DNA from 3 places in the Marinobacter sp. NFXS9 genome. Region 2 is predicted to be linked to each of the others. Evidence: riboswitches for the same ligand, from Rfam matches in the RefSeq annotation. Region 2 holds a riboswitch; each other region holds the start of a gene.
What was found. A riboswitch is a leader RNA that binds a small molecule or an ion and turns the genes downstream of it on or off. The one in region 2 is predicted to bind cobalamin.

Region 1: linked by a shared signal. The riboswitch ahead of J3364_RS02425 (CbtB domain-containing protein) and the one ahead of J3364_RS11105 (ABC transporter substrate-binding protein) in region 2 are both predicted to bind cobalamin.
Region 3: linked by a shared signal. The riboswitch ahead of J3364_RS16205 (TonB-dependent receptor domain-containing protein) and the one ahead of J3364_RS11105 (ABC transporter substrate-binding protein) in region 2 are both predicted to bind cobalamin.

The regions. Positions count from the first base shown of each region.
Region 1 is NZ_JAGDDW010000001.1:553,057-556,326, reverse strand. It holds gene J3364_RS02435 (cobyric acid synthase) at 1-589, shown strand, start outside; gene bluB (5,6-dimethylbenzimidazole synthase) at 589-1,302, shown strand; cobalamin riboswitch at 1,352-1,563, shown strand; gene J3364_RS02425 (CbtB domain-containing protein) at 1,598-1,789, shown strand; gene J3364_RS02420 (CbtA family protein) at 1,887-2,651, shown strand; partial or broken gene J3364_RS02415 (magnesium chelatase ATPase subunit I) at 2,632-3,270, shown strand, end outside.
Region 2 is NZ_JAGDDW010000006.1:81,863-85,132, reverse strand. It holds gene J3364_RS11115 (putative bifunctional diguanylate cyclase/phosphodiesterase) at 1-246, opposite strand, end outside; gene J3364_RS11110 (heme NO-binding domain-containing protein) at 239-802, opposite strand; cobalamin riboswitch at 968-1,160, shown strand; gene J3364_RS11105 (ABC transporter substrate-binding protein) at 1,324-2,385, shown strand; gene J3364_RS11100 (FecCD family ABC transporter permease) at 2,382-3,270, shown strand, end outside.
Region 3 is NZ_JAGDDW010000011.1:51,278-54,547, forward strand. It holds gene J3364_RS16205 (TonB-dependent receptor domain-containing protein) at 1-1,338, opposite strand, end outside; cobalamin riboswitch at 1,482-1,677, opposite strand; gene J3364_RS16210 (hypothetical protein) at 1,979-2,338, shown strand; gene J3364_RS16215 (ABC transporter ATP-binding protein) at 2,365-3,141, opposite strand; gene J3364_RS16220 (FecCD family ABC transporter permease) at 3,142-3,270, opposite strand, start outside.

The DNA of each region.
Region 1 (3,270 bases), on a different contig from region 2:
CAAAAGCACCCGCTCGGACCTGGGCTGGCTGAAGGCACATGGCTGGCCGGCCGCCATCACCCGGCACCTGCGTTATGGCGGCCATGTCTTTGGGATTTGCGGTGGATTCCAGATGCTGGGGGAGTGGGTGGCCGATCCGGACGGACTGGAGGGCGCGCCCGGAAACACCGAAGGGCTGGGCTGGCTTTCGATCAATACGCGCATGGTCTCCGGCAAGCAATTGCGTAACGTCACCGGTAGCCTCCGCCTGGAGGGTCCGGAGAGCCAGGTGCCTCTGACCGGATACGAGATTCACAACGGGGTCACCACGGGGACCGCACTCAACAGGCCGCTGGCTCATCTCGACGGTCGGCCGGATGGCGCGATCAGTGACGATGGTCAGGTGATGGGCACCTACGTGCATGGTATCTTCGATCGCGCAGAGGCCTGTGCGGCGCTCCTGGCCCATTGGGGACTGCACAGTCACCGGGCCGTCGATTATCAGCAACACCGCCTTCTGCAGCTCGATAGGTTGGCGGATCAGCTGGAGAAAGAACTGGATACCGACCTGCTGCGTCGGCTACTGAAACTGAACGGGGAAACGGTTTGATGTCCGCCGACAACGCCTTTACCGACGAGGAACGCAGCGGACTGTACCGCGCCATTTTCGAGCGCCGGGACGTGCGCTCCCAATTCCTGCCGGACCCGGTGCCGCCGGATGTGCTCGGGCGTCTTCTGGAAGCCGCCCACCACGCGCCGTCCGTGGGTTTCATGCAGCCCTGGGATTTTCTGGTCATCGAAAGCCGTGAGGTTCGCCAGCGTGTGCTGGATAATTTCGACCAGGAAAACCAGCGGGCTGCGGACAATTACACCGGCGAACGCGAATCCACGTACCGCAGCCTCAAACTCCAGGGCATTCTCGATAGCCCGTTAAACCTCTGTATCACCTGCGACCGCAGTCGCGGTGGCTCGAACGTCCTGGGCCGGAATTCCATCGTTGAAACGGATCTGTTCAGCACCTGCCTGGCTGTCCAGAACCTGTGGCTGGCGGCACGGGCCGAAGGCATTGGCGTGGGCTGGGTCAGCATCCTGGACCAGGTCAAGCTGGCGCAGGTGCTGGAATTGCCGGAGGGCGTCTACCCGTTGGCTTACCTGTGTATCGGGTATGTGAGTGAATTCCTGGATCAGCCGGAACTGCAGGCCAAGGGCTGGCGTTCCCGGTTGCCGTTGGATGAGCTGGTGCACCATGACCGCTGGTCCGGCGCGCTGGGCTCTGAGCACCCGCTGGCGGAGTGGCTGGCAGAGCGGCCTGAACGGAAATAATCGTAAAATCGCCAGGATGCGTTGCGCCCGTCGTAAGAGTTGCATTACGATGGACGCCTTGAAGATGGGTGCCTCTCACAGAGAGGATAATCGGGAAGTATGGTGCGGCCTCACGGCCAATTCCATCGCTGCCCCCGCATCGGTAATGAAGATGTAGCCTGCACGAGCCACTGGCATTTGCCGGGAAGGCGTAGGCGACGAGACGGTCGACAGACCGTTTCCTCTTCGAGCCCGAAGACCGGCCCGTCACTTCGATCCATCCAATGACGGTGCGGCGGGCACCGGGGGAGATAACATGTCTGTAGTTTCCACGCCTTCCACGGAACGGGCGTCCCGTTCTGGTTCCCACGTTTCATCAGCCATCCAGCAGGGTGCGGTTGCGCTTTTCGGCGCGCTGATCCTTTATGCGGTGGGCTTCCTGCCGATGAGTGCCGCGCACAACGCCGCGCACGACACCCGGCACACGTTCGTTTTTCCCTGCCACTGAGCACGGACCATCACTGACAACCGCTGACGTTCGTCGGTCAATTTTCTGACCGGCCAACCGCGTCACGTGATTCTGTGTTTTCATCGGAGGGAAAACCATGTTCCGTTCATTGATCCTGGGCGCCTGTCTGGTTGGGCTGATCCTGGGGCTGGCCATGACGGCCTTTGAAGCATTGGGCACGTCGCCCATCATCCTTGCCGCCGAGCAGTACGAAACCGCTGAGCCGGTAGCTCACCATCACGATCACGCCGATCACGACCACGGCGATAGCGCAGGCCACCATCATGGCGATAACGCCTGGGCCCCGGCGGACGGCGCCGAACGCCTGTTCTACACCACGGTTTCCAACATCTGCGCCGGTATCGGCTTCGCGGCCATCCTGCTGGTCCTGATGAACCAGCTGCGGGAAAGGGGCCGAATCACGCCCAAGGTTCAACAGGGCTTGTTGCTGGGTGCGCTGGGTTACCTGGCGGTGTTCATTGCGCCTTCGATCGGCCTGCCACCTGAAATTCCCGGTGCCAGCGCCGCAGCTCTCGAACTCCGGCAAACCTGGTGGATCGTCACTGTGGTGTTGGCGGCCGCCGGTCTCGGTTTATTGTTTCTCGCAACGGGCTGGAAGCGGCTCCTGGGTGTGCCGTTGCTGATCGCTCCGCAGTTTTTCGTGCCGGCCCATGACGGACCGATGTTCGCCAATCCGGATCCCGAGGCGGTGCTGGCGCTGACCGAGCTGCATTACCGGTTTATCTGGGCATCCGGGCTGGCCAATCTCGGGTTCTGGCTGCTGGCGGGCGTGCTGTGCGCCCTGGTGCTGAAACGTCTGGCGGACAAGGGGCGGTTGGGTCATGTCAACGCAGCCGTCTGAGTTTCCGTTCACGGCCATCGTCGGTCAATCGTCGCTGAAGACGGCGCTGATCCTGAACGCGATCAACCCGAAAATCGGCGGCGTACTGATCAGCGGCCCCCGGGGAAGCGCCAAGTCGACACTGGCCCGGGCGTTGGCGGACATCCTGCCGATCGACGGTGATGGCAGCCGTTCGCCCTTCGTGAACCTGCCGCTGGGCACGAGCGAGGATCGCCTGATCGGCAGCCTCGACCTGCAGGGTGTGCTGGCTGATCAGAGCGTACGATTCCAGCCCGGTTTGCTGGCGAAGGCCGACGGTGGTGTTCTCTACGTGGACGAGGTCAACCTGTTGCCTGACGCGCTGGTGGACTTGCTGCTGGATGCGGCGGCTCGGGGCACCAACGTGGTGGAGAGGGACGGGATCAGCCACACCCACTCAGCGCGCTTTGCCCTGATCGGCACGATGAACCCGGATGAAGGGGAGTTGAGGCCGCAACTGCTGGACCGTTTCGGGCTGTGCCTGGAGCTGGAGCGCTCGATTCCACGAGCGGACCGGGTGGCCATCGTCCAGCAGCGGGAAGCTTTCGAAAACGATCCACTGCGTTTCTGCGCGCAATTTGCCGACGAGCAGCAGGCCCTG
Region 2 (3,270 bases):
CACCAGATCCAGCCGGCGGGTTCGTTCGGCTACCCGCTCCTCCAGTTCGTCCCGGGTTCGCTCCAGCGCGTCCAGGTTGCGCCGGACCGATTCGAGTACGAAATTGGACAGCACGGACAGCTTCTGCACATCCAGGTCGTCCGACCCGGAGTTCACATGAAAGTCGAATCGCCCGTCGATCGCCTGGCACAGCTGGTCGGCAATCGCGTTGATTTCCTCGCGCAGGCGCTTTTCCGAATCAGTCACTGACGGTCTCCGTGCGCAGGCAGAAGGTACAGACCGGATCCCCCCGTTTCTGACAGGTCCGGACACTCAACTCGCCGGCCTCGCCGTATTCCTGCAACAATCGATCGAAGAGCGCCTCATACAGGCCGCACAGGCGATTGGGTGAGCCGTAGGTGACCACCAGATCCTCGCCCTCACGGCGAATGGCAAACTTGTCGCGCACCCGCTCCCGACTGGCCTCGTTGCGCAGGCTGGACGCCAACGTGTCGTGAACGCGGGGCTGGCGTTCCAGAAAATCCCGCGCCGTTGGGGACATCCGGTAGAACATGGGAAACAGCCGACGCGATTCAACAATGAACGCATCGGCGTAGAGGCGATACAGGGCCTCCTCGTCCAGCCCGAAAACAGCCTGGGTCGCCTCAATCAGACGCAGGCACTCATCATCCGGGTAATCCGTATCGATCCGGAAATCCGGCGCCGCTGCCAATCCGGCCCGGCGCGTGACCTCTGCGAGCGCTTTGGCCCCACCCTCGCGCTCAACCAGTTCCAATAAAATCTTCTGGATCAATCCAATCATACGGCTCGCTGCTCAACGACGGCACCCCAAAGGTGCCTGAATAGCCCGGGCGCCGGGTCACGGGTCCGGAAACACAGTTTAGGCCAGCGCCTCCGGCTTTGCCGAATAATTCAGGCCACACAATCGGTTGACTATACGCTGGTGCTTGCCCCTCCCGATCAACCTGTTTATGCTCGACGCGTCGGTTTCCTCTGGGAATTAATAGGGAATTCGCCGCGGCCCCGGCCGCGAACCGAAACTGCCCCCGCAACTGTAGGCGGCGAGCGACGTCCAATCACCAAGCCACTGGGATCCCCCGGGAAGGCAGGACGCGCCACGACCCGTCAGTCAGGAGACCTGCCGACCATCCGATTCACGACGCCGGGCGGGGTGCCCCGGGGAAAGGAAGGACCATTCCCATCATACGGATTCCTTTACAGCTTCCTGAACCCTCTTGCTATCGGCCGTGAAACCATATTGTTATGTTATAACATAACTATTATAGTCGCTGCGCTTCGATAGCGATCCCAGGAGGTCACGTCATGTTGGTCACATTCCGTCTCACTGCTCCAGGGCGGTTCCCGTTCTGGCGACTCGTCCGCTGGTCCCTGCCGGTCCTGCTTACACTGACCGCGACCAACGCCGCGGCGGACCCGACGACCTATCCGTTGACGATGGATAACTGCGGCCGGGAGATTCGCTTCGATGCCGCCCCGGAGCACACCGTGACCATCGGCCAGTCCGCCACCGAAACGCTCTACGCCCTGGGACTGGGCAATCGGGTGGCCGGCACGTCGGTCTGGTTCACCCCGGTACTGCCACAATTCAGGGCCATCAACGACCGGGTACCGCGCCTCGCCGACAACGACCCGAGCTTCGAGGCGGTGGTCAACAAGCATCCCGACCTGGTGACCGTGCAATACGAATGGCACGTAGGCCCGACCGGTTCGGTAGGCACCCGCCAGCAATTCGCCGACCTGGGTATCGCCACTTACATCCTGCCGGCGGACTGCGACACCAAGGACAACGCCACCGGCGGTGATGGCACGCGGGTCGCCGCCTTCTCCACGCAGTCCATCTACAAGGGCATCCGCCAGCTTGCCACGATCTTTGACGTGCAGGACGCCGGGGAAGACCTGATCACTGACCTGAAAAGCCGGGAAACCCGCGCCATCGAACGCGCCCATGGGCTGGACCTGCCAAAAGACCTGTCCGCCGTCTTCTGGTTCTCCTCCACTGACATGTCCGCGGCCCCCTACGTCGCCGGCCGTCTGGGCGCGCCAGGTTACATGATGGACAAGCTCGGCATCCGCAACGTGATTGAATCCGATGAGGAATGGCCGACCGTCGGCTGGGAGACCATCGCCCGGGCCGACCCGGACCTGATCGTGATCGCGCAGATGGACCGTCGCCGCTACCCGGCTGACGACATCCGGAAGAAGCTCGATTTCCTGCACAACGACCCCGTCGCCAGCCAGATGACCGCGGTGCGGGAAGGCCACATCGTGCCGATGGACGCCCACGCCATGAGCGCCACCCTGCGCACGATCTTTGGCCTGGACTCCCTGTCGGACGCCCTGGCCGGCATGAGCTTCGACCGATGAGCCGCGTCATATCCCTGCCGGTGCCGGTGGCGCCGCGCCTGCACTGGCTGTGGCTGACCCCACTGGTGCTGGCGATCGTCCTGGTGGCCGGCACCGCCATCGGCGAGACGCGGATTCCCGTGGACATCATTCTCAAGGTGCTGGCCAACCGGTTGTGGGACGCCGGTTACCCGGTTGATCGAATCGATGCCGGCATCGTCTGGAGCTACCGGCTCAGCCGCGCCATCGTCGCCGCCTGCTGCGGCGCCGGACTGGCACTGACCGGGGTGGTACTGCAGGCACTGCTGCGCAATGCGTTGGCGGATCCGTTTCTCATGGGGCTGTCCGCCGGGGCGTCAACCGGGGCCGTGGCGGTCACCGTGCTGGGTTTGGGAGCCGGCGCCATCGGTCTGTCAGCGGGCGCTTTTGCCGGCGCGGCCCTGGCCTTTGGACTGGTGGTGGTGCTGGCCCACGCCGCCAGCGGCGGCGGTCGGGGCATGCAGGCGGCCGGGGCGATCATCCTCGCCGGCATTGCCGGCTCCCAACTGTTCAACGCCCTGACCGCCTTCATGATTGCCAGGTCGGCGAACGCGGAGCAGGCCCGGGGCATCCTGTTCTGGCTGATGGGGAACCTGTCCGGCGTGCGCTGGGACGACGTCGCCCTGGCCGTGCCGACCGCGCTGTTCGGGCTGGGGGTGTGCCTGTGGCACATGCGCGCCCTGGATGCCTTCACCTTCGGCGCGGACAGCGCAGCATCCATGGGCATTGCCGTACGACCGGTCCGGGGCGTGCTGATTGCCGTGACCGCGCTGGTGACGGCGGTGATGGTGTCGATGGTCGGCGCCATCGGCTTCGTCGGCCTGGTGATCCCCCACGCCATGCGCCTGCTGGTGGGCAGCCGCCACG
Region 3 (3,270 bases), on a different contig from region 2:
GGTGCGATAGAACGACAGTTCGTAGCTCAGACGCCCGGCACTGCCCTTCATACCCACTTCATAGGTTTCCGAGGTCTCGGCCTTGAGATCCGGGTTAGCTCCGAACGGTGAATACAGATCGTTGAAGTTCGGAGCTTTGAAGCCCGTTCCGTAGCTCACATAGGGCATGACCACTTCGCTCAGCATATAGCCCACAGACAGTGCCCCGGTGGTTTCTTCGCCATACGCTTCGTTATCGTCGTAACGGGCGGAGGCTTCCACATGCAGCGGCTGATTCAGGGTCTGCCACTGGGCGAAGGCGGCGTTGTTATAACGGGAATCCTCGGTGTAGTCGGTGGAGGCATCCACCGACTCATCGATGCGCTCGATGCCCAGCGTCAGCAACTGGTAGTCCGTCAGCTCGATATCGCTTTGCAGCAGGTACTGCTGACGTTTCGTCTCGTAGTCGTAGTATGGCGACAGATTGATGTGGTTTTCATTGGTCTCGCGACCGAAGCCCACCTGGGCGTGCAGACTGACCCGGTCGGAGACCGAATAATCCGCAAACACCCGGCCGGACTGCTGGACAAAGTCGTTCCAGTAGCGCTCGTCGCGGGTGCCGAAGCTGCTGTCGTAATCGTTCTCCCCTTGGGCATGCATCAGGTTGAGGCCGACCGAGAGTGCCTCGGTCAGCGATTGATCCAGACTGGCACTGACCGACTTGCTATTGAAACCGTCGTCGTCCCGCTGATTGCTCGCCGGCTGGGAATCCACCCCGTCGGTATCGTACATCGAGGCCGACAGACTGTAGCGTGTGTCGCCGGCCATACCCGAGAAGTGTTGCGTCAGCCGTGCCGTCCCGTTGTTGCCAGCACTGACTTCGGAGATGGCTTCGGGATCCAGCGTGCCGCGGCGGGTGAAGATCTGGATCACGCCACCAATGGCTTCCGAGCCATACAGACTGGAGCGCGGACCGCGAACCACTTCGATGTGGTCCACCAGGGCCAGCGGAATGTTTTCCAACTGCGCCGTACCGGCGGTCGCACCGCCCACCTTCATGCCGTCCACCAGCACCAGAACATGATCGGAGTTGGAGCCGCGGATAAAGACGCTGGACTGTTTGCCGGCGCCCCCCGTATCCGTAACGGACACCCCCGGCACCGAGCGCAAGACATCCTGCACCGATGTGGCGGTACTGCGCTCGATATCCTCGCGACTGATCACGGTCACCGAGGCGTTGGTCTCGTCCACGGTCTGCGCTGTCCGCGTCGGCGTGACGACGATGGGATTCAGGGTTTCGGCCGACAAACCGGGGGCCAAACAGCCCACCATCAGGCCCAGGGTCAGGTTCGAAGTCATTCTCACGGGTGTGCGCCCTCAACAGAAAACAGGAGTACCCGGTGAGAAGAGGGCGGGAGCGGTTCCGACAGACAGGGAGCTGGAGGGACCACCGGTGAAGCCCTCCGCTACACCGCATGCGACGTGCCGCGCTTCACGGGAAGCGCCACACTGGGCAGACGGCCGGTCTCCGGGCTCATGGCATTCCAGTCTGGCTGGAGATCAGGTACGCCTTCCCGGATCTCGGAATCCAGTGGCCATGTACCTGTCATTACCATTTACCGTTGCGGGGGCAGCCCTGGGTTTGCACCAGGTTCCCGTTTCACTCGCCGTGCGAGCACCGCCTGCTGATCATTCTTGATGACAACGCTGTCATCTTTCTGGCGGGCACTCTATGCCCAGAACCTCCTCAGGTCAATGTCGGGCACGAGGCCTTTCGCTATTGGCGTGCACCTTTAAAGAACACCGCGTTATATCGGTGCATTTTGCATCTTCATGGATTGATCACGACCCTTTTAAATCAATCGTTTAGTTTCCGGCACAATTTTAGCTTGCGTCCTATTGTCGAAAACGGGAGATGTCCATGACACTTCCGATCCTGATCACGATGTAGTGGCCACGGTGCCGATAAACCGGGCACCCACTGAATGAGGTAACGACCATGATGACACTAGCACCAGAACGCAGTTGGTTACTGGACCGCGGGCTGCTCAAGCTCGTCCATCAGTGCCGCAAGCTGATCCTGGCGGAATTCGGCGTTAAGCTTCACCTGACCGACGATCACCTGGAAGACCGCCTGGCGGACTACGCCGAAAAGTCACGCTCCAATCACCTGACCCGAACCTGGAACGAACTTCGCCAACACTTGCCTGACGCCGGTGACAACGACACACCGCGCCGGATGTACCGGGGACAGGAACTGGCCGAACCGGCCCCTCCGGCTGAAAAAGAGGCAACCGAGGACAGCGGGCGGACGCGGACGATCACCTACCGCGGCCGCAAGGTGGAAGTGCCGGCCTGATACCGGCCGGCGCTATAACGCCAGGATCACAAGGCCGATCGGGGAACCCAGAGCGCCCGATCCCCCTCGCCGACCTGCTCCACCGGGTGATTGAAGACCCGGGCCAGGTGCGCCTCGGTCAACATGGCCGATGCCGGACCGGCGTCGTGACCGCCATCGGGGTAGAGCAGCAGGATGCGATCGGCGTGGCGGGCGGCCAGATTGATGTCGTGCACCGACATGAACACCAGCCGGCCTGAAACATGGGCCAGCGTCTGGACCTGCGCCATAAGACGCGCCTGATGACGCAGATCCAGGTGATTGGCCGGCTCGTCCAGCAGCAGCACACCGGGGTCCTGGGCCAGCAACGTCGCCAGGGCCACTCGCCGCTGTTCGCCGCCGGACAGCTGGTCCACTCGTGCGTCGGCCATTGTCTCCAGGCCACACGCCTGGATCGCCGCCCCGATAAACGGCGTATCCGAGGCCCCGAGTGCCTGCCAGCCCTGCCGATGGGCGTAACGTCCGGCACTGACCGCTTCGGTGACCGTAAACGGAAAATCCAGCCGGGCCTGCTGTAACAACAAGCCAATGCGGCGGGCCAGCAACTTGCGCGGGCAACGCCGGATATCCACACCGTCAACGCAGACCCGGCCCGCGACCGCCGGCAACAGGCCTGCGAGGGTCAGCAGCAGTGACGACTTGCCGACACCGTTCTCCCCCAGGACCGCCCAGACCTCGCCGGCTTCCGCTCGCAGATCCAACGGCTGGGCCAGGGCTTTGCCGGCCCGCCCAAAGGCCAGACCATCCAACTGCAAAGAAGCCATCTAGCTGTCTCCCCGGCGTCGCAGGAGATACAGGAACAACGGCACGCCAACCGCTGCCGTCAGTACGCCCACGGGCAACTGCCGAGGCGCGATCAGGGTCCGCGCGAAGGTATCGGCCAGCATCAGCAG